Regions from separate parts of the Hydrogenophaga sp. BPS33 genome, predicted to be linked through region 2. Evidence: predicted binding sites of a transcription regulator. Region 2 holds the regulator's gene; each other region holds the start of a gene.
What was found. The regulator FNR, encoded in region 2, switches genes on or off when oxygen is low (the NO sensors DNR and NnrR bind a similar motif). The targets are predictions, from matches to a motif close to TTGATNNNNATCAA.
Positions count from the first base shown of each region.

Region 1: the regulator FNR is predicted to act here: its motif matches at 6,260-6,273, upstream of F9K07_RS01690 (DUF7933 domain-containing protein).
Region 3: the regulator FNR is predicted to act here: its motif matches at 2,316-2,329, upstream of F9K07_RS06535 (MBL fold metallo-hydrolase RNA specificity domain-containing protein).

Region 1 covers NZ_CP044549.1:362,993-370,662, reverse strand. Annotated here, with positions in the region: gene F9K07_RS01690 (DUF7933 domain-containing protein) at 1-5,976, opposite strand, end outside; gene F9K07_RS01685 (LysR family transcriptional regulator) at 6,488-7,399, opposite strand; gene F9K07_RS01680 (sulfite exporter TauE/SafE family protein) at 7,482-7,670, shown strand, end outside.
Region 2 covers NZ_CP044549.1:3,593,505-3,601,174, reverse strand. Annotated here, with positions in the region: gene ccoN (cytochrome-c oxidase, cbb3-type subunit I) at 1-856, shown strand, start outside; gene ccoO (cytochrome-c oxidase, cbb3-type subunit II) at 867-1,490, shown strand; gene F9K07_RS16750 (cbb3-type cytochrome oxidase subunit 3) at 1,508-1,675, shown strand; gene ccoP (cytochrome-c oxidase, cbb3-type subunit III) at 1,672-2,589, shown strand; gene ccoG (cytochrome c oxidase accessory protein CcoG) at 2,627-4,057, shown strand; gene F9K07_RS16735 (nitrogen fixation protein FixH) at 4,087-4,380, shown strand; gene F9K07_RS16730 (hypothetical protein) at 4,382-4,603, shown strand; gene fnr (fumarate/nitrate reduction transcriptional regulator Fnr) at 4,688-5,407, opposite strand; gene hemN (oxygen-independent coproporphyrinogen III oxidase) at 5,528-6,907, shown strand; gene F9K07_RS16715 (sulfite exporter TauE/SafE family protein) at 6,929-7,600, shown strand; gene F9K07_RS16710 (DMT family transporter) at 7,597-7,670, opposite strand, start outside.
Region 3 covers NZ_CP044549.1:1,382,234-1,389,903, forward strand. Annotated here, with positions in the region: gene F9K07_RS06525 (molybdopterin molybdotransferase MoeA) at 1-1,125, opposite strand, end outside; gene F9K07_RS06530 (NAD(P)-dependent alcohol dehydrogenase) at 1,160-2,257, opposite strand; gene F9K07_RS06535 (MBL fold metallo-hydrolase RNA specificity domain-containing protein) at 2,417-3,775, shown strand; gene F9K07_RS06540 (phosphoglycerate dehydrogenase) at 3,922-4,950, shown strand; gene F9K07_RS06545 (acyclic terpene utilization AtuA family protein) at 4,972-6,354, shown strand; gene F9K07_RS06550 (DUF4387 family protein) at 6,351-6,656, shown strand; gene F9K07_RS06555 (Bug family tripartite tricarboxylate transporter substrate binding protein) at 6,697-7,670, shown strand, end outside.

The DNA.
Region 1 (7,670 bases), 3.1 Mb from region 2:
GCCGATGGTGTTGCCGGACAGCCCCACGTCGGTGCCGTTGAACTGGCCGTCGAAGTCGCGGTCTTCGTACACGCGCCCGCCGATGCGAATGTCGGAGACCAGCGGGAAGTTGTGGTTCGCGGTGCTCTGGTCGGCGGCCACCGTGATGTTGCCGATGGTGGCCGGCGCCACGCCGGGCGCGCTGGCCGTGCCGTTGGGCGCGCCGCCCAGTGTGCCGGCGCTGGTGCTGCCGTGCGTGGTGCCTGCAGGCAGCGCGGGCATGACCACGCGGTAGTTGCCCGGCGGCACGCCGCTGAAGCTGTAGGCGCCGTTGGTGTCGGTGGTGGTGGTGGCGATCAGCGCGTTGCTGGCGTTGTCGCGCAACTCCAGCGTCTGGTTCGGCGCGGGCAGGTCGTCGGGCGTGAACAGGCCGCCGCTGTTGTCCGGGTCGAAGTACACGACACCGGCGATCTGGCTGCCGGGCAGCGTCTTGGTGAAGCGGTTGTCCACCGAGGCGGTTTGCACGCCGCTGAGGTCGATGCCGGTGATGGCGGGCACGGCTTGCGTGCCGCCCGCGCTGCCGCCGGTGCTGCCGGGCCAGGCCAGGGGCACGGTGCTGTTGTTGAAACCGGCCGGGGGCAAGCAGCTGGTGCAGGTCACGGTGTAGTTGCTGCCCGGGGGCACGCCGGTGAAGGTGTAGTCGCCGTTGGCATCGGTCGTGGTGGTGAGCGAGACCGGGTTGCCGTTGAGGTCGTTGCCGGTGAGCGTGAGCGTCTGCGCCACGTTGTTCACCCCGCTGGCGCCGCTGCCCACACCGCCATCGCTGCCGTTGAACTGGCCGTCACCGTTGCGGTCGACGAAGACGCTGCCGCTGACGCTGCGGTCGTTGGCGATCTCGCCGAAGTTGTTGCCGGCCGAGCGCGCGTTGGGCGGCAGCACGATGCCGCTCACGCGGCTGGTGCCGGCCGGGATCACGTAAGCACCGCTGATGGCCGGCGCGTTGTTCGACGCGGTACCGGGCGTGCCGGTGGCGCTGCCCGAGCTCTGGTTCACCACGGTACCCGCCGTGGGAATGCCGTTGACCGTGCCGGCAGGTTGCGCACCTTGCGTGACCACGTAGCCGGGGCAGGAAGGCAGGTTCAACGGTGCACAGCTCGGCCGCAGGCCGGTAAAGCTGTAGTCGCCACTGGCGTTGGTGGTGGTCGTCATCGTGACCGTCTGGCCCAGATCGTCCACACCGACCAGCGTGATCGGCACGCCGGCAAGGCCGGGCTCGGTGCCGTTGGGCACGCCGTTGTGGTTGTCGTCGCGGTACACCTTGCCGCCGATCTCCGACGGCAGCACCTCACCGAAGTTGTTGTTGATCGAGCTGGCCACGTTGCCGCCGGTGGTGTTCAGCACGATGTTGCTGCGGCGCGAGATGAAGTCGACGTTGCTGTTGTTGCGTGTGCCGATTGCGCCGCTGCCCACGATGCTGGACTCGGTGCCGGAGGCTGCGGTCACGCGCCCGGGGAAGCTGCCGCTGATCGGGTTGACCAGGGGCGAGGGCGAGGCCGTACCACCCGCGCCGAGCACGTCGCTGCCACCGCGCAGGTAGCGCACCGTGTAGTCCGAGCCCAGCGTGGCGGTGTCGACCAGTCCGGTGAACGCATAGAAGCCACCCGCGTCGGTGGTGGTCTTCTGCAGCACCAGGCTGTCGAACGACCGGATCAGGCTGACCGGCTGTCCTGCCAGCGGCGACTCACCCGCGTCGTACACGCCGTTGTCGTTCGCGTCGAAGTAGATGCGGCCCGAGATCGATCCCAGTGGGCTGACCACGAGTTCGGCCTCGGCCGGCGCGGGGTTGCTGCCCGCGCCGGTGCGCAGCGCGCCGGCCAGGATGACGTTGGGGTACGTACCGGTGGCCGCCGCGGTGACGTTCACCGCGATGGTGCAGCCGCCCGGCGGGATGCTCGCGCCGTTGGCGTAGCGCACCAGCGCGGAACCCGCCGTGGCGGTGACCGAGGCCGTGGTGCATGTGCCACCGATGTTTGCGGGCGAGGCCACGACCACGCCAGCGGGCAGCGTGTCGTCCAGCGCCTGCAGCAAGGTCTGCGCGCCGGCGTTGTTGTTGCCCAGCGTGATGGTCAGGCGCGACACGCCATTGGGGGCGATGGTGGGCGGCACGAAGGCTTTGGTCACCGTCGGCGGTTCGAGCACGCGCACCGAGGCGCTGGCCGGGTCGCCGTTGCTCACGCCCTGCGTGCTGGTGATGGCGCCGGTGGGGATGGTGTTGGTGTAGAGGCCCGGCACGTTGGACACGGTGTCGAACCAGAAGGTGCACGAGCCGCCGGCCGGCACCGTGCCGGCCGACATCTGCGCGGCGGCGGACGAGGCTTCCACGCTCACGCTGCCGCCCACGCAGGTGGTGCTGGCGTTGGGCACGGGCGCGACGAACAGGCCCGTGGGCAGGTTGTCGCGCAGCGCCACGCCGGTGAGTGCCTGGGTGGCGTTGGGGTTGGTGATGGTGATGGTGAGGCGGTTGGACGCGCCCGCGGCGACCACGGTTTGCGCGAAGGCCTTGGCCACAGTCGGCGGCTGCAGCACGTGCAGCGTGGCGCTGGGGCCGGGCTGCGGGTTGGTCACTGCGCCGTCGTTGGCGACCACCGTGCCCCCCGGGATGGTGTTGACGTAGGCGCCGGCCAGCGGCACGAGCACGTTCACGCGCACCTCGCACAGGCTCGGGCCGGCGGCCAGCTGCGCGCCCCGGAACGACACCTTGTCGCTGCCGCCGATGGCGGTGATCACCGCACCCGCGCAGGTGGTGCTCGCGTTGGCGGGCGTGGCCACCACCATGCCGGCGGGCAGGTTGTCGGTGGTGGAGATGTTGGTGAGCGGCTGCACCAGCGAGTTGCGCACGCGGATCACCAGCAGCGCGGGCTGCCCGGCCGCCACGGCCGTCGGTTCGAAGTGCTTCTCCACGCCCAGGCCGGCGAGCGCGGCGAGGTTGGCGGTGAAGGGCGCGGCGTTGGTCACACCCTGCGTGTTGGTGACCGCGCCGGCCGGCAAGGTGTTGTTGAGCGTGCCAACAGCCGAGGAGGTGATGTCCACCGCCACCTCGCAGGTGCTGTTGCCCGCCAGGCTGCCCCCGTTGAGGGACACGCTGCCGCTGCCGGTCACTGCGTTGACGATGCCGCCGGCACAGGTGGTGCTCGCATTGGGCACCACGCCAATCACCATGCCGCTGGGCATGTTGTCGGTCACGGCCACGTTGGTGAGCGCGGTGGCGCTGGCGTTGGCGATGCTGATCGTCAGGCGCGAGACGCTGCCCGGACCGGCGATGGTGGTGGGCGAGAAAGCCTTGGTCAGGTTCACGCTGCTGGTGACCTTGTTCAAGGTGGCCGTGGTGGGGTTGGTGCTGGCCACCCCGCCGTCGGCCGTGACCGCACCCGGCGCGAGCGTGTTCACCGAGGGCGTCCCGGAGGTGGCGAGCACGTCGAACAGGAAGTCGCAGGTGGTGCCACCGGCGATGCTCGCGCCGCTGAGGGCCGCGGTGCTGCCGCCATCGGGCACGTTGAGCACGACCGGACCGGCGCACGTGGTGCTGGCATTGGCCGGTGTAGCGATCGTCAGGCCCGTGCCGGCCAGCGGGTCGGTGGCGCTCACGCCGGTGAGCTGGCCGTTGCCGGTGTTGCCCAGGGTGATGCGCACGCGGCTGGTGCCGCCGACCTGCACCGGGTTGGTCAGGAAGGTCTTGGCCACCGTGAGCGCGGGCAGGTATTCCAGCGTGGCGGTGGTGCTGTTGAGGTTGCGGATGGTGCTGCCCGGCACATTCGCCACGGTGCCGGTGGCGCTCACGGTGTCGGCGGCGTTGCTGCCGTTGTAGGCCGGAATGTGGTTGCTGTGCACGGCCACCGCGCCACCCACCACGGTCACGCGCACGCTGCACTGGCCGGGCAGGAACGGGCTGCTGCCGCCACGCGCCGGCACACTGCCGCCGCTGAGCGTGAAGCTGTCGCTCCCCGGTGTGGCGGTGACGGTGCCGCCGCAGGTGGTGCTGGCGTTGGCCGGGTTGGCCACGCGCAACGCGGCGGGCAAGGTGTCGGTGAAGTTGACGTTGGTGAGCGTCGAGAAATTGTTGTTGGTCAGTTCGATCTGGACCACCGAGGGCGTGCCCTGGAAGCGCTGGCGCGCGGCCACGCCGTCAAAGGTCTTGGTGACCACCAGCGGGTTGACCGCCGTCAGGCTCACCGAACCCGAGGTGCCGGTGACCGTGCCGTTGCCCGCGCCGAAGCTGGCGTTGGTGAGCGTGGTGCCGGGCGTGGCGTTGGCCGGCACGCGCGCAGTGAAACGCACCACGCAGGTGGTGCCACCCGGCGCGGCGCCGGGGAAGTCGAAGGTGAACGCGGGCGCGGTGACCAGCGGTGCCGGCATGCCTGCGGAGAAGCTGCAACCGCCGCTGATGGTGGGCGCGATGCCGCCGGTGGTGTTGTCCACGTAGACCATGCCCGCGGGCAGCGTGTCGGTGAACGTCACGCTGGTTTGCGGCGCCAGGCTGAACGAAGTAACCGCCACCGCGAAGGTGGCCACGTCGCCAGGCGCCACGGTGGTGGGGCTGAACGACTTGGCCACGGTCAGCGCGTTGTCGCGAACTTCGATGCTGGCCGGCCGAGCGGGCGAATGGAAGCCTTGCGCGTTGCCCACCGCACCAGCGGGAAAGCTGTTGGTGTGCGTGCCGGTAACGGTGCTGGTGACGTTGAACTGGATGCGGCATTCCGTGCTCGGTGCGATTTCCGCGCCGGTGAGCTGAAAGCCTTTTTCCACACCCCCGTCGTCGCCCGCCACGAGCGAAGCGCCCGCGCCGCAGCCATTGAGTTGCGCGGCACCGATGGCGCCCGAGTTGCGCAACGCGGCGGGCCAGGCGCCGCCCACGAGATCGTCCAGGCTGACGTTGGTCAGCGCGGCGGCGCTGTTGTTGCCGATGCGCACCGTGAGCAGCGAGTCCGCGCCCGCCGTCAGCGGCGAGACCGAGAAGCCCTTCTGCAACGTGATCGGGCTGTTGACGGTGATGTTGGTGGACGTGGCTGGCGAGGTAAGGCCACGCGTATTGCCCACGGCACTGGCGGGCAAGCTGTTCGCGCCGGCCTGCGACGCCACGCCGGGGGCCAGCACGCCGACCACGGTGAAGCGCATGGCGCAGGTGCCGGGCGCACCCGCCGCAATGGCGCCGCCGGTGAGTGTGACGGTGCTGGCGGTGTGGCTGAGCGTGCCGCCGCAGGTGTTGCTCACGATGCCCGTGGCCTGCAGGTTGGCGGGCAGGTTGTCGACAAAGCTGGTGAGCGGGATATTCACCCCGCTGTTGGGATTGCTCAGCGTGATGGTGGCGGTGGTCGAGAGGCCTTGCGTGAGCGGGCTGGCGGCGAAGCTCTTGGACACGGCAGGCAACAGCAAGGCATTGACCAGCACGCTCTGCTGCGCGGGCGACACCGCCGTGGGCGTGAGGTCGGTCGGGCTGATGACGTTGTTCCAGGTGCCCCCACCGTTGTAGGACGTGATGTCGTAGGAAATCGTGCAGGCGCCGTCCACGCCACCGCTGTGCGCGGGGATGGTGAAGCTGCTGACGGTGATGCTGTCGGTACCCGGCGCGGGGTTGGGCGCAGGCGCGAAGACGGCGCCCGCACATGTGCTGCTGGGGGCCACGTAGCCCGGGTAGGACGAGGGATACAGGCGCAGTTGCGAGGGCAGGTTGTTGATCAGCTGCGCGCCATCTTCTTGCGCCGAGTCGTTGCTCACCGTGATCGTGAGGCGGGTGCGGTCGCCCACGGAGATGGTGCTGGCGCTCACCGCCTGGGCCACCACCAGGGAGGCGTGGGCACTGGTGAGCGACAACACCGAACCCGCAACTGCCAGGCCGAGCGCGCGCCAGAGGCGGCGCCCCGAAGTCGAACGAGCGCGGTCCCGTGAGCGCGCAGGCGCGCGCCTACCCGTGGCCTCGCCACGTGCAAAAAATCGAAGCATGGTTTTTCCTCTGGTTGGCACGCGAACGAACACCGCGTGCCCCTCTGGGACGCCCGGCTGGCAGGCCGGGCGCGCCCTTTATGACGAGGTGCGTGCCGTCACATTTCCACACACACACTCACATTTCTTCACCGCACGCACTATATCGGCGCTTGCGAATTGCGACATGTTAACGACGTTATTAGTGTGGGAAATAGATTAAATGAAGAAATATGCGCTAGAGAAAATACATGCCTAAACAATCATTTGATTGTTAAAAGACTGTTGATTTGACTGACTTTTATGGATCTACACCAAAAAAATTGCCCATATTTTTGCTTCAAATTACATAGCAATCGTTGGCGCTCACAAACCTGCACTCATGACTTATTAGTTAATAATTTGTTAAAACGCTTATGCGACGAAAACTGTTTGATTTGCACAACAGAACGACCGCCGCCGAACCACCTGCGGGACGAAAAAAAAGCCGGCGACCCCAGGGGGTCCCGGCGCGTGCGCGCGGTCAGCGGGTTCAGCCGGCGCCGTGACGGGCCAGAAAGGCGTGCAGCGCGGCCGCCCCGGCGCCCGGTGGCGTGTCGCCCGCAGCCGTGCAGAGCAGCAGCTGCCGCGTGGCCCAGCTGTCGCTGAGTGGGCGCGCCACCACGCGCTCGCTGGCCAGGCGCAGCGCTGTGGCCTGCGGCACCACCGCCACGCCCACACCGTCACCCACCAGTTGCATCACCGTGTCCAGCCCCCGCACACGCACCCGGTGGTGCAGGCCGCGGCCGTGCTGCAAGGCTTTGTCGTACAGGAGGCGGCTGAGACCGCTTTCACTGGGCAGGCCCACGAAAGGCCGCTGCAGCAGGTCCACGAAAGGCAGTGCTTGCCGCGATGCGCGCGCGCCCTGGCGCGGCAGCACCGCCACCAGGCGGTCCTCACGAAAGTGCCGCGTGGCGAGGCCCTCGGTGCCCACGTAGTCGGCCAGCACGCCAATGTCCGCCTGCTCCTGCCGCATCGCCATCAGCGCGTCGCGGCTGCCCAGCTCGCGCAGGTCGACGTCGATCTCGGGATGTGCCAGCAGAAAGCGCCCCAGCAGCGGTGGCAGGTGCTCTGCCATGGCTGCCGTGTTGCACAGCACGCGCACCGTGCTGCGCACCCCGTGCGCGTGGGCCGCCATATCGGCATGCAGCGCCTCCATGTCGCGCTGCAGCCGGCCCGCGTGCAGCAGCAGCGTGCGGCCCGCATCGGTGGTGCGCACACCTTGTTTGGAACGCAGCAACAAGGCTGCGCCCACCGCGTGCTCCAACTGTTGCAACCGCGTGCTCGCCGCCGCCAGTGAGAGGTGGATGTGGCGCGCGCCCGCCGTGATGGAGCCATGCTCGACGACCGCGGCGAAGAGGCGCAGATCGAACGGGTCGATGCGGTAGGTGGGGGTGGCGGGCATGGACGATCCTCCGGCTTTGGCGGAGGATACCTCCGCGCTTTCGCGATGGACAGATCCGCGGGCGCGCCGAACCATGGCGGCCATGGACACACTCTGGCTCTGGTCGATCCCCCTCGTTTTCCTGGCCGCGGGCGCGGTCAAGGGCGTTTCCGGCATGGGACTGCCCACCTTCTCCATGGCCCTGCTCGGCCTGTTCATGCCGGCCACGACCGCCGCCACGCTGATGCTGCTGCCTTCGCTGTTGACGAATGTTGCGCAGTGCATCGGGCCG
Region 2 (7,670 bases):
CGCCGGCGTGCAGGACGCGATGGTGCAGTGGTGGTACGGCCACAACGCGGTCGGCTTCTTCCTCACCGCCGGTTTCCTGGGCATGGTGTATTACTTCATCCCCAAGCAGGCCGAGCGCCCCGTGTACAGCTACCGCCTGTCCATCGTGCACTTCTGGGCGCTGATCTTCACCTACATGTGGGCCGGCCCGCACCACCTGCACTACACGGCCTTGCCCGACTGGGCGCAATCGGTCGGCATGGTGTTCTCGCTCATCCTGCTGGCGCCCAGCTGGGGCGGCATGATCAACGGCATCATGACCCTCTCGGGCGCCTGGCACAAGCTGCGCGAAGACCCGATCCTGCGCTTCCTGATCGTCTCCCTGTCGTTCTACGGCATGGCCACTTTCGAGGGGCCGATGATGTCGATCAAGACGGTGAACGCGCTCTCGCACTACACCGACTGGACCGTGGGCCACGTGCACGCCGGTGCATTGGGCTGGGTCGGCCTGATCACCATGGGCACGATGTACTACCTGATCCCGCGCCTCTACGGCCAGAAGCAGATGTACTCGGTGCCCGCCATCGAACTGCACTTCTGGATCTCGACCATCGGCATCGTGCTCTACATCGCCGCGATGTGGATCGCCGGCGTGATGCAGGGCCTGATGTGGCGTGCGGTCAACCCCGATGGCAGCCTGACCTACACCTTCGTCGAGTCGGTGAAGGCCACCTTCCCCTTCTATCTGATCCGCCTGAGCGGCGGCGTGCTCTACCTCGCCGGCATGGTGCTGATGTTCTGGAACATGGTCATGACCGCGCGCAACGGACGGGTGCAAGAGGCCCGCATTCCAACCCTGAATCCGGCTCAAGCCTGAGGACACGCACATGGCCCAAGAAAAGCCACAAGGTTTCACCCACGAGCGGATCGAGACCAACAACTTCCTGATGATCGTGCTCATCGTGCTGGTGATCGCGGTGGGCGGTCTGGTGGAAATCGTTCCGCTGTTCTTCCAGAAATCCACCACGCAACCGGTGCCCGGCCTCAAGCCGTACTCCGCCTTGCAGATCGCCGGACGCGACGTGTACGTGCGCGAGGGTTGCTACAACTGCCACTCGCAGATGATCCGCCCCTTCCAGGCCGAGACGCTGCGCTACGGCCACTACTCGGTGGCGGGCGAGTTCGTCTACGACCGCCCGTTCCAGTGGGGCAGCAAGCGCACCGGCCCCGACCTGCACCGCGTGGGCGGCCGCTATAGCGACGAATGGCACCGCATCCACCTGATCAACCCGCGCGATCTGGTGCCCGAGTCCAACATGCCGGCCTACCCCTGGCTGGAGAAGAAGACCGTGGACGCGGCCGGCCTGCCCAGGCGCATGCAAGCGCTGCGCACGCTGGGCGCGCCGTACACCGACGAAGAGATCGCCGCGTCCAGCGACGAGGTGAAAGGCAAGACCGACTTGGACGCACTGATCGCCTATCTGCAGGTGCTCGGCACCGCAATCAAGTGAGCACCTGGAGAGCACACATGGACATCAACGTTCTGCGCAGCACTGTCACCGTGATCAGCCTGTTGACCTTCCTGGGCATCGTTGTCTGGGCCTGGTCCCGGCGCAACCAGGCCCGCTTCGACGACGCGGCCCTGCTGCCGTTTCGCGACGAAGCGCCCCAAGACAGCACGAGAGAACCCTCATGAGCGACTTTACGAGCGATTTCTGGTCCTGGTACGTGGCCGGCCTCACGCTGGTCAGCATCCTGGCGTGCCTGGTGCTGCTGTGGGTCAGCGGCACCGCCAAGGTCAAGGCCACGGCCGACAACACCACCGGCCACGTGTGGGACGAAGACCTGCGCGAAATGAACAACCCGCTGCCGCGCTGGTGGGTCTATCTCTTCATCATCACTGTGGTGTTCTCGCTGCTCTACGGCTTGCTGTACCCCATGTACGGCAAGTACCCGGGCATGTTGAACTGGACGTCCGGCAGCCGCTACCAGAACGAAGTGGCCAAGCGAGCCGAAGAGATCGCGCCGTTGTACGCGCAATTCAACGGCATGGAGCCCCAGCAGCTCGCGGGCAACGCACAGGCCATGGCGATCGGCGAGCGCCTGTTCATGAACAACTGCGCCACCTGCCACGGCTCTGACGCGCGCGGCGCGCGCAGCTTTCCCAACCTGACCGATGGCGATTGGCTCTGGGGTGGTGACCCGGCCACGATCAAGGCCACCATCATCTCCGGGCGCATGGGCGTGATGCCTCCCATGGCCGCGGCCGTGGGCTCGCCCGAAGACGTGCGCAACGTCGCCCACTTCGTGCTCAGCCTCTCGGGCAGCCCGCACGACTCGGTACGCGCGGCTCTGGGCCGACCCGCCTTCGCCGCCTGCGCGGCGTGCCATGGCGCGGACGGCAAGGGCAACACCGCCATGGGCGCACCCAACCTGAGCGACAAGGTCTGGCTGCACGGCTGGGGCGAAGAGGCCGTGGTGCGGGCCATCACCAAGGGCTTCAACAACCAGATGCCGGCCCAGGCTGACAAGCTCAATGCCGACCAGATCCACGTGTTGAGCGCGTATGTGTGGGGCATGTCGAACAAGGCGTCGCCAGCGCCCAACTGATCGACCGACCGACCGACGCGCGCGAGAAGAATCCTTCATGACCGATCGAAAAGCCACCATTCCCATCGTCGCAGTGCCCGCCGACGACGAGGTGATGGTGTCCCTGTACGCCGCGCGCGAGAAGATCCAGCCGCGCTCGGTCTCGGGCCTGTTCTCGCGCTGGCGCTGGATCATGGTCTGGCTCACGCAGATCGTGTTCTATGGTCTGCCCTGGTTGCAGTGGCACGCCCGCCAGGCCGTGCTGTTCGATCTGGAGGCGCGCCGCTTCTACATCTTCAACCTCGTCCTGTACCCGCAGGACTTCATCTACCTCACCGGCCTGCTCGTCATCTCGGCGCTGGCGCTGTTTTTGTTCACCGCCGTGGCCGGGCGTCTGTGGTGCGGCTTTGCCTGTCCGCAGACGGTCTACACCGAAATTTTTCTGTGGATCGAGAAGCGGGTGGAGGGCGACCGCAGCGCGCGCCTGAAGCTCGACCGTGCGGGCCTCTCGGCCGAGAAGCTGGCCAAGCGCTCGCTCAAGCACGCGCTGTGGCTGGTGTTCTCGCTGTGGACCGGCTTTACCTTCGTGGGCTACTTCACGCCCATCCGCGAACTGGGCGCGCTCTCCATGGCCGCCGCGCTCGGGCCCTGGCAGTGGTTCTGGATCTTCTTCTACGGCCTGGCCACCTACGGCAACGCCGGCTTCCTGCGCGAGCAGGTGTGCAAGTACATGTGCCCCTACGCGCGCTTCCAGAGCGCGATGTTCGACCGCGACACCATGATCGTCACCTACGACGAGCAACGCGGCGAGCCGCGCGGCGCGCGCTCGAAGAAGGCCGACCCCACGGCGCTGGGCCTGGGTGCCTGCGTGGATTGCACGCTGTGCGTGCAGGTGTGCCCGACCGGCATTGACATCCGCAACGGCCTGCAATACGAATGCATCGGCTGCGCTGCCTGCATTGACGTGTGCGACACCGTGATGGACAAGGTGGGCTACCCGCGCGGGCTGATCCGCTTCTCCACGCAGAACGGCATTGAGCAAGGCTGGGGCACGCGCCAGATGCTGCGCCGGGCGTTGCGCCCCCGCGTGCTGGTCTACACGGCCATTCTGGGTGTCATCACGATCGCGGTGGGCCTGAGCCTGTTCCTGCGCACGCCGCTCAAGGTCGACGTGATACGCGACCGGGGGGCGCTCGCGCGCATGGTGGAAGAGGGCCGGATCGAGAACGTGTTCCGCCTGCAGATCATGAACGCCACCGAATTGCCGCAGCGCTATGCCATCCAGGTCTCGGGCCTGCCCGGCATCGCGCTGGACACGCCGGCCGAGGTCGAGGTGCTGTCGACCGAAGTGCGCGCCGTGGCCGTGCGCGTGCAGATCCCGCCGGACGCGGCCAGCAGCGGATCGCATCCGATCCGCTTCGACATCCGCGCCACAGGCGACGAGGGCATCCACGTGTCCGAAAAGGCCGTGTTCCTCGTGCCGCGTTGAACTTGTTTTCCGTCTTTGAAGGAGCTCGCGTGAACCCATCGTCCTCTCCCACCGTCCAGATACCGAGCGTGGCTTGGTGGCGCGTGCCGCAAATGTGGCTGGTGGTAGGTGGCCCGCTGATCGTGGTGCTGGCCAGTCTCGTCATGGTCTACATTGCCGTGACCCATGCCGACCCGGTGCTCGACAAAACCGCTTTCGAGCGCGACCGCGCGGCGGCTTCCGTGCTGCAAGGCCAGGCGCGTGACGAAGCCCTGATCCAGCTGCAGCCCGCCCACCAGGCGCGCAACCACGCGGCCTCGCCCGTCGTGCCGCAGGAGCGATGAAATGAACGTGCGCCAATGGATGGGCATCGCCTGGCCCACCTTCCTCACTGCCGCATTGCTGGAGATGCTGGTGTTCGCGATGGTCGACCCGGGCGACCTGCACTGGCTCGGCGGCCAGCCGCTCGAAGGCTCGCGCCAGATGGTCTACACCGTGGCGTTCTTCGTGTTCTGGGCGGTGACGGCGCTCTCGGGCGCGCTCAGCGTGTGGCTGGCGCGAGACTGAAATGGAGAAGGGACGCGATCCGCCGCCGGGCCGCCCCAAGGCGGATCAGCCCCCTTGGGGGGGGCAGCGACCCGCGAAGCGACATCATCCACAGGGCTGCGGGTTCACGATGCGGCGCAGGCCGTCCGTGTCCTTGATGCGCACGTAGCGCTGCTTGACGTCAATGATGCCGTCGTCGACGAACTTCGAGAACGTTCGACTGACCGTCTCCAGCTTCATGCCCAGGTAGCTGCCGATCTCCTCGCGCGTCATGCGCAGCACCAGCTCCGACTGCGAGAACCCCCGCGCGTGCAGCCGTTGCACCAGGTTCAGCAGGAATGCCGCCAGCCGCTCTTCTGCGCGCATGCTGCCCAGCAGCAGCATCACGCCGTGGTCGCGCACGATCTCGCGGCTCATGATCTTGTGCACGTGGTGCTGCAGCGTGGTGAATTCGCGTGAAAGCTCTTCCACCTGGTCGAACGGCATGATGCAGACCTCGGCATCCTCCAGCGCCACCGCGTTGCACGAGTGGTGGTCGTTCACGATGCCGTCCAAGCCGATGATCTCGCCCGTCATCTGGAAGCCGGTCACCTGGTCGCGGCCATCGGCGGTGGTGACGCATGTCTTGAAAAACCCTGAACGCACCGCGTAGAGCGACGTGAACTTGTCGCCCACGTTGAAGAGCGCGGCGCCGCGCGGGATGCGGCGGCGCTTGGAGACGATGGCGTCGAGCTTGTCCATTTCCCCCGGGTTGAGTCCCATGGGCAGGCACAGCTCCCGCAGGTTGCAACTCGAGCAGGCGACTTTGATGCTTTGGGCGTCCATAGGGCGAAGCATACCCCCGTAAGCATTGGGGGCGAAATGCGATCTGGGCACTTGTTGACCGAGATCAAGGGGCGGCAGCCCAGTCTGCCGCACAGTGAGGGCCTTGATGGAGATTTCATTTTGAGCCACGCCATTTCCGAGGAGCTGTTGCGCCGGTTCGACGTTCCCGGCCCGCGCTACACCTCGTACCCCACCGCCGACCGGTTTGTCGAGGCGTTCACCGAGAGCGACTACGTCCAGGCGCTGGAGCAGCGCCGGGCCGGTTCGATGGCGCTGCCGCTGTCGCTCTACGTGCACATTCCGTTTTGCGAGTCGGTCTGCTACTACTGCGCCTGCAACAAGGTCATCACCAAACACCATTCGCGCGCGACCGAGTACCTGCGCTACCTGGCGCGTGAAGTGGAGCTGCAGGTGGCGCACATCGGCAAAGGCCAGAACGTCTCGCAACTTCACCTGGGCGGAGGCACCCCCACCTTCCTGTCAGACGCCGAACTCGGCGACCTCATGACCATGCTGCGGCGTCACTTCACGCTGGTGCCGGGCGGCGAGTACTCGGTGGAGGTGGACCCGCGCACGGTCACGGAAGAACGTCTCGAGACCCTGGCGCGCCTGGGCTTCAACCGCCTGAGCTTTGGCGTGCAGGACTTCGACCCGGCCGTGCAGAAAGCTGTGCACCGGGTGCAGCCGGCCGAGCAGGTGTTCGCGCTGGTGGCGGCCGCGCGGCGCATCGGCTTCGAGTCGGTGAACGTGGACCTGATCTACGGCCTGCCGCTGCAAACGCCGGAGTCCTTCGCGCGCACGCTGGCGCAGGTGAACACGCTGCGGCCCGACCGCATCGCGCTCTACGGGTATGCCCACTTGCCCGCGCGCTTCAAGCCGCAGCGGCGCATTTCCGCCGTGGAGCTGCCCAGCCCGAGCGACAAGCTCGGCATGCTGGCCCTCTCGCTCGACGCGCTGATGGACGCGGGCTACGTCTATGTGGGCATGGACCATTTCGCCTTGCCCAACGATGCGTTGGCCGTGGCCAAACGCCAAGGCCGCCTGCACCGCAACTTCCAGGGCTACAGCACCCAGCCCGACTGCGACCTGATCGCGCTGGGTGTCTCTGCCATCGGCCGCATCGGCGCCACCTACAGCCAGAACGCCAAGACGCTGGACGAATACCGCGACCTGCTCGACCAGGGCCGCCTGCCCGTGGTGCGCGGCCTGGCCCTCACGCGCGACGACCTGCTGCGGCGCGCGGTCATCATGGCCTTGATGTGCCAGGGCGAGGTGCAGTTCGAGTCGATCGAACTCGGGCATCTGATCGATTTCAAGCGCTATTTCGCTCGCGAGATGGACGCCCTGAAAACGCTGGCCGACGAGGGCCTGATCCGCCTGGACGACGCGAGCGTGCAGGTGACCGAGACCGGCTGGTTCCTGGTGCGCGCCATTGCCATGGTGTTCGACCGCCACTTGCAGGCAGATCGTGACCGGGCGCGTTTCTCCCGCATCATCTGACCCGCGCGAACGCGTCCGAGCATGCAAACCTCGATGGCGATCACCGCGTTGTTCATGGGCCTGGTGGGCGGCCCGCATTGCGTGGCCATGTGCGGTGCCGCGTGCGCGGGCGTGGGCCGAGCGGCGGGGGCGCGCAGCACGCAAGCCTTGCTGAGTTTCCAGCTCAGCCGCATCGCCGGCTACGCGCTGTTCGGCGCCTTTGCCGCGGGCTCGGTGCAGGGGCTGGCGTGGCTGGGCACGAACACCGCGGTGCTGCGTCCGGTGTGGACCATGTTCCATGTGGGGGCGCTGCTGCTGGGCATGGCGTTGCTGTGGCGTGCGCGCCAGCCCGCCTGGATCGAGAACCTGGGGCAGGCCGTGTGGCGCAAGGCCAGGCCCACGATGGCCGCGCTGGGGCCGCGCGCGCCGTTCGTGCTGGGCCTGGGGTGGGCGCTCATGCCCTGCGGCCTGTTGTACTCCGCCTTGCTGGTGGCGTCGTTGACGGCCCACGCGTTCGAGGGCGCGGCCGTCATGGCACTGTTCGCGCTCGGCACCTCGGTGTCGCTGCTGGCCGGGCCGTGGTTGCTGCTGCGCTTGCGTGGCGCGCGCTCCGGTGGCTGGGGTATCCGGCTCGCCGGATTGGCGTTGATGGCGACCTCGGGCTGGGCACTCTGGATGGGCGTCGCGCATCCATCCGGTTTGTGGTGCGCTTAGCCTGACGTGCGTTCAGGCAGGGTCGCCAACACCAGACCCAACAGCGCGATGCCGAACGCGACACCCTGCA
Region 3 (7,670 bases), 2.2 Mb from region 2:
CGCAAGCGGCTCCAGGCCTTCGTCGCCCAGCTTCACGCGCACATAGTCGACGCGCCCGACCTGCGAGACGATCTTGCGTGCGACCGTGGCTTGCGTGCGCCGATAGGGCCAGTCGGCGGGCCGGCCACCGAGCAGGCGGATGGCGCGGCCGGCAAAAAAATCGTAGGCACACAGACACGACACCGGGTTGCCCGGCAACAGGAACACCAGCGTGTCGCCCACGCGCCCCATGCCCGCCGGGCTCGAAGGCCGCATGGCAATGCCATGGATCGCAAGTTCACCGGCCTCGGCCAGCAAGCGCGGCGCATGGTCTTCCGCGCCCACGCTGGAGCCGCCCGAAATCAGCACCACGTCGGCCCCCACCGACGAGAGCGCGGCGGCGATGGCTTGCGGCTCGTCGCCCAGGCGCAGGTGCGATTCGATCGTGCCGCCATCGCGCTCGACCAGCCCGCGCAGCATCATCGAGTTCGCGTCGTAGATTTCGTGCGGGCGTTTGGGCTCGCCAGCGGCGCGCACTTCGTTGCCCGTGACCAGGAGGCGCACGCGCGGCCGGCGCACGACCTGCAGATGCGTGAGGCCGAGCGAGGCGGCCAGGCCCGCGTCCTGCGGGCGCAGCCGCCGCCCGGTGCGCAAGGCCGTGGCGCCCAGGGCGATGTCTTCGCCCACGTGGCCCACGTGCTGTCCCGGCGCCACCGCCCGGGTGATGGTGAGCACACCGTCCACCTCGCTCGCGTATTCGGCCGGCACCACGGCGTCCACGCCCTGTGGCACCGGAGCGCCGGTCATGATGCGGACCGCCGAATGCGGTGCGACCGCGCCCTCGAAAGGCCGGCCGGGAAACGCGGCACCCACCACGGGAAATTCGATCGGGTTGTACTCGCCCGCGCCGGTGGTTTCGTGCGCGCGCAGTCCGTAGCCGTCCATGGCCGAGCGGTCGAACTCCGGCACGGCCATGGTCGCGGTGACATCGGCGGCGAGCACGCGTGCGGTCACGCGCTCCATGGGCACGGACTCCGCAGGCAGCGTGCGCGCGCTGTGGTCGATCCAGGCCAGTGCCGTGGCCACTTCCACGCGTTGCGCGAAGCCGCGCATGCGCACATCGGACGGGGCAGGGGAGGAGGGCATCGGGCCAGTATAGGGGCCATGCCGAACCCGCACCTCAGGGTTTGATGGCCACCTTCAGCACCCCATCGCGCTGGTGGGCGAAGAGGTCGTAGGCGGTCACGATGTCTTCCAGCCTGTGGTGGTGCGTGACCATCAGGCCCAGGTCCACCCGGCCCGAGGCCAGCACATTCATCAGTCGGCGCATGCGCTCCTTGCCGCCGGGGCAGAGCGCCGTGGCGATGCGGTGGTCGCCCAGGCCGGCCGCGAAGGCCGACAGCGGGATCGTCAGGTCGCCCGAGTAGACGCCCAGGCTGGACAGCGTGCCGCCCGGTTTGAGAACGCGCAGAGCGGACTCGAACGTGGCCTGCGTGCCCAGCGCCTCGATCGATGCATCCGCGCCGCGTCCGTTGGTGATCTTCATGACCTCGTCCACGACATCGCAGCGCTGGAAGTTGAGCACGACATCGGCGCCCAGCTGCCGGGCGATCGCCAGTCGGTGGTCGTTCCCGTCCACCCCGATGATGGTGGACGCGCCGAGCAGCCGCGCGCCGGCGGTGGCGCACAGACCGATCGGCCCCTGCGCAAACACCACGACGGTATCGCCGATGCGGATGTTGGCGTTTTCCGCGCCCTTGAAGCCGGTGGACATGATGTCGGGGCACATCAGCACCTGCTCGTCGCTCAGGCCATCGGGAATGGGGGCGAGGTTGGCTTGCGCATCGGGCACCAGCACGTATTCGGCTTGCGTGCCGTCGATCAGGTTGCCGAACCGCCAGCCCGCCGTGGCCTTGAAGCCATGGCAGCCGCACAGCCCCTGGGGCACCAGGTAGCTGCCGTCCTGCGACGGTGCGCCATCCTGCGCCGCATAGGAATTGAAGTTGGGGCAGATGGCGCCGGCGATCACGCGCTGGCCTTCGGCGTAACCTTGAACCGCGCTGCCCAGTTTCTCGATCACGCCCACCGGCTCGTGTCCGACAGTGAGCCCCTTGGCCACCGGGTACTCGCCCCGCAGGATATGCACATCGGTGCCGCAGATCGTGGTGGTGGTGATGCGGACCAGCGCATCGTTCGGCCCCACATCGGGGATGGGTTTGTCGACGACTTCGATGCGGTTCTTGTCGACGAATACCGCGGCTTTCATCAAGGAGACCATGCGAGCTCCTGCAAGGTGGGCGTGGGGTTCAGTATCCCGGCCGTACAGCGGAGGTCCCTTGACGCAGATCAAGACGGGCGCGAGGGCGTGGGCCCATCATGAAACCCTGCCCGCGCTGGAAGACGCGGACCGACCACGCATCCTCCTCACCAGAACCGCATGCCAACGTTGATCTCTCTGGGCGGGGCCGGCACCGTCACCGGCTCCAAGCACCTGCTCACCCATGGCGACACACAGCTGCTCGTCGACTGCGGTCTCTTCCAAGGTTTGAAGAACCTGCGCGAGCTCAACTGGGAGCCCTTGCCGGTGGACCCGCGGTCCATCGATGCGGTGGTGCTCACGCACGCGCACCTGGACCATTCGGGCCATCTGCCCAAACTCGTGCGGGACGGGTTCACCGGCCCTATCTTCTCGACGCCTGCGACCGCCGCCGTGGCCGAGCTGATCCTGGAAGACAGCGCCCATCTGCAGGAGAAAGATGCCGAGTTCGCCAACCGCAAAGGTTTCTCCCGGCACCATCCTGCCTTGCCCTTGTATGGCGTGCGAGAGGCGCGACGCGCCCTGCGGGCGTTCGAGCCGGTGCCGCTGCACACGCCAGTGGCATTGCTAGGTGGGGCGACACTGGTGCTGCGCGGAGCCGGCCACATCCTGGGCGCGTCGACTGCGCAGATCGACATCGGCGGGCGGCGCATTGTCTTCTCGGGCGACCTTGGCCGCTATGGCGATGCCGTGATGAAAGACCCCGAGCCCGTGCCCGAGGCGGACTACGTGGTGATCGAATCCACCTACGGCAACCGGCGGCATGAGGACGTGGACCCGGTGGAGGCACTGGGCGCCGTGGTCGAGCGCACGGTCCGAAGGGGCGGCACGGTGGTGATTCCGGCGTTCGCGGTGGGCCGCGCGCAGTCGTTGATCTACCACCTTTGGCAGCTCCGGCAGGCCGGGCGTTTGCCCCACACAGCGGTTTACCTCGACAGCCCCATGGCGGGCAGCGCCAGCCAACTGCTGCACGACCACCCGCGCGACCACAAACTCAAGACCCGGGACTACGAAGCCGCATGCGGCGCAGTGACCTACGTGCGCGATGCGGATGCATCCCATGCCCTGTCGTCCAACCGCTATCCCAAGGTGATCGTCTCCGCCAGCGGCATGGCCACGGGCGGGCGCGTGCTGCACCACATGGTCGCCTTCGGAACGGACCACCGCAACACCATCCTGTTCTCCGGCTACCAGGCGGCGGGCACGCGCGGGCGCGCCCTTCTGGAGGGCGCGCGCGAGGTGAAGATCCACGGCCAATGGATCCCGATCCGTGCGGAGGTGGCCGAGCTGCCGATGCTGTCTGCCCACGCCGACAGCCACGAACTGCTGCGTTGGCTGGGCGGTTTTCGCCGGGAACCGCAGAAGGTCTTCATCGTGCATGGAGAGCCCGATGCGTCGGAAGCGCTGCGCGTGCGCATCGAACGCGAATTGGGATGGGCGGCGGTGGTGCCGCGGCAGGAGCAGGTGTTTCGTCTGTAGACGGAGGCGGCACGGCCGAGCTGCAACCCTGAGTAGAAGCTCCACAAACGTTCTTCAAACCACGGGCCGTTCGCGCCGCCTAAAGTTCTTTCACAGCGCGCGAAGAGGTGCCATGCCGGCACCGCGCACGCCGGAGAACGAGACCGATGGCAAGCTGGCGCGTGGTCGTCACCCAACGCAATTTCGATGCGCAGACGCGCGAGCACCTCGCCGCCCACGGCTGCAACGTGGTCGAAGCCGAACTGCCCGCTGGCCAGGCCGATGCGGATCTGGACGAAGACACCCTGGCGCACCTGCTGCAAGGCGCGGCGGGCTGGATCGTCGGCCATGCGCACGTCACCGACCGCCTGCTGGCCCGCTTGCCGGCGCTGCAGGTGATTGCGCGGCGCGGCGTGGGCTACGAACGGGTCGACACCCAGGCCGTCGCACGCCATGGCAAAGTGGCCACCATCGCCATCGGCGGCAACGACGCCTGCGTGTCCGACCACGCGCTGGGCTTGATGCTGGCCGTGGCGCACCGCCTGCGCGAAGGCCAGCAGCGGTTGGAAACCGGCTCCTGGGCGATCCCGCTGGGCAGCGACCTCTACCGCAAGACGGTGGGCGTGGTGGGCCTGGGGCGCATCGGGCGCGGCGTGGTGCAGCGCCTGCGCGGTTTCGAATGCCGCGTCCAGGTCTGCAGCCCGCGCGTGGATGCGGCCTGGGCGAAGAGCCAAGGCGTTGACGTGGTCGCGCTGACGCAACTGCTGGAAACCTCGGACATCGTCACGCTGCACGCGCCCCTCACGCCCGACACCCGCTTTCTCATCGACGCCGCCGCGCTGGCGCGCATGAAGCCCAACGGCATCCTCGTCAACACCGCGCGCGGTGGCCTGGTGGAAGACCGGCACCTGCTCGCGGCGCTGGAAGCCGGCCGCTTGCAAGGCGCGGGGCTCGACGTGTTCGTGAGCGAGTCCGACCCGGCCTATGCCGAGGTGACGCGCGCCCTGGTCGCGCGGCCCGATGTGGTGGCCACACCCCACGCCGGCGCGTCCACGCGCGAGGCGCTGGACCGCACCAACCGCATCGCGGCCGAGTCGGTGCTTGCGGTGCTCGAAGGCCGCGCGCCGCGGCCGGAATGCGTCGTGGCCGATGGCCGAAACACACATGAAAAAAACCAAGGCCGACTGGCGGCCTGACACCCGAAGGAAGACAAGCAGATGACCGAGCAAGTGAAGATCCTGGTGCCCTCGGGCGCCCTGGGCGCGGGCAACAACCGCGCGCCCGAGCCGTTCGACCGCGGCGTGCGGGAAAAGCCCGACGTGATCGCGGTCGACGCCGGCTCGACAGATTCCGGCCCGCACTACCTGGGCTCGGCCAACCCAAAACCCTCGCGCGCTGTGCTGCGCTCGGAGCTGCGCCAGCTCATGGTCGCGCGTGCCGAACTCGGCGTGCCCCTGATCGTGGGCAGCTGCGGCACCTCGGGCGCCGACAACGGCGTGAACATCATGCGCGACATCTGCGCCGACATCGCCCGCGAACTCGGGCAGACGGTGCGCGTGGCCTGCCTCTACAGCGAGCAATCGGCCGACACGGTGAAGCAGGCGCTGCGCGAAGGCCGCATCCGCGCGCTCCAGCCCGAGCGCCCGATCGACGAAGCGCTGATCGACCGCTGCAGCCACATCGTCGGCCTCATGGGCGTGGAGCCCATCATCCACGCGCTGGAGCAGGGCGCAGACATCGTGCTGGCCGGACGCACCACCGACACCGCGCTGATGGCAGCGGTGCCCGTCATGCGCGGCCTGCCCGCAGGTGCGGCCTGGCATGCCGCCAAAACGCTGGAGTGCGGTGCGCTGTGCACCACGGCGCCCACGGTGGGCGCGGTGTTGGCCACGGTCGATGGCACGGGCTTCACCATCGAAGCGCTGTCCGAAGGCGGGCGCGCCACGCCGCGCACGGTGCACGCCCACATGCTCTACGAGAACGCCGACCCCTTCGTGCTCACCGAGCCCGGTGGCGTGCTCGACGTGACCGATGCCACCTACACTGCGCTGGACGAACGGCGCTGCCGCGTGGAAGGTTCGCACTGGCTGCCGAGCCAGGCCTACACCATGAAACTCGAAGGCGCGGCGCCGGCCGGTTACCAGGGCGTGATCCTCAACACCATCCGCTCGCCGCGCTACATCCAGCGCTTCGAGGAATGGATCAGCACGCTGGAGGCGCGGGTGCGCAAGACCATCGAGGCCCGCCTGGGCCTGAGCAGTGCCGACTACCACCTGCAGTTTCGCGCCATCGGCCGCGACGGCACCCTGGGCGCACTCGAAACCCAAACCGATACGCAGCCCTTGGAAATCGGCGTGATGGGCATCGTCACCACACCCGACGCGGCACGAACGAAGGAAGTGCTGTCCATGCTCAATTCGCCCATGCTGCACTTCGCGCTTCCCGACGACGAGGAGATGCCCACGCACGCCTTCCCGTTCTCGCCCGCGTCGATGGACCGTGGCGTCGTCTACGAGTTCGTGCTGCACCACGTCATGACCGTGAGCGACCCGATCGCGGCCGTGCGCTTCAACCTTGAAACCCTGGGAGTCCCCGCATGAACGGCAGCACCACCGGTTACCACATCCGCTCCAAGAACGCTGGCCCCTTCTGGCTCACGGTCGACATCTTCTGCGACGATGCGGCCACCTACCAGCGCCTGTGCCGCGACGCGCGCCTGGCGCACGCCACCATCGGCACGCTGCTGCGCACCGACACCCCGAGCATCAAGACCTTCCACATCGACGCGCTCAACGTCATCAAGATCAGCCTGCCGCGCCCCGTGGTGCAAGGCGCGCTGGACGACCGCGACATGCACGGCGCCGCCTGGGCCAACCTGGTGCGCGAATCGCTGGCCGCGTAGTGCGTACCAAGACCCTTCAAAGAAACCCGGAGACAAGCCCATGACTTCCCCTCTCGCATCCCCGCAACGCCGCCGCTTGATGCTCGCCGGCACCGCCGCGCTGCTGGCCGCGCCTTCGCTGCGCGCGCAAGGCAGCTACCCGAACAAGCCGGTGCGCGTGATCGTGCCGAGCTCGCCCGGCTCCTCGCAAGACCTGGTGGCGCGCCGCATCGCCATACCGCTGGCGCAGAGCCTGGGCCAGCCCGTGGTTGTGGAGAACGTGGCCGGCTCCGGCGGCATGATCGGCACCGCGCAGATCGTGCGCGCGCCCAAGGACGGCTACACCATCGGCGTGATCTCCAGCAACTTCAGCATCAGCCCCTACCTGTACCGCCAGCCCTTCGACCCGATCAAGGACGTGACCCCGGTGGCCATCCTCACCTCGGGCGCCAACGTGCTCATGGCCAGCCCCAAGCTGGAAGCGAAGAACCCGGCCGAACTGTTCGCGCTCGCCAAGACCCGCACCGGCGACAAGACCCTGACCTACGCCAGCGCGGGCGTCGGCTCCACCCCGCACCTGGCCGCGGCGATGATGGAAATGATGGCCGGCATCGACCTGCTGCACGTGCCCTACAAAGGCCTGGCCTACCAGCCCGACCTGATCGCCAACCAGATCGACATGGGCTTCATGCCGCTGCCCGTGGCCGTGCCCCTGGTGCGCGCCGGTACGCTGCGCGCGCTGGCCGTGACCACCTCGCAACGCGTGCCCACCTTGCCCGACGTGCCGAGCTTTGCCGAGTCCGGCCTGCCGGGCTACGAGTTCGCGGGTTGGAACGCCGTCATCGTTGGCGCGGGCACGCCACCCGCGATCGTGCAGCGCCTCAACAAGGAAGTGCTGGCCGCGCTGCGCACGCCCGACGTGATCAAGTACGCCGAGAACCTGGGCTCGCGCCTGGTGGGCGGCACGCCCGAGGAAGCCGCGCGCTGGGTGGCGCGGGATCTCGATGTGCTGGGCAAGCTCGCGCACCGCATCGG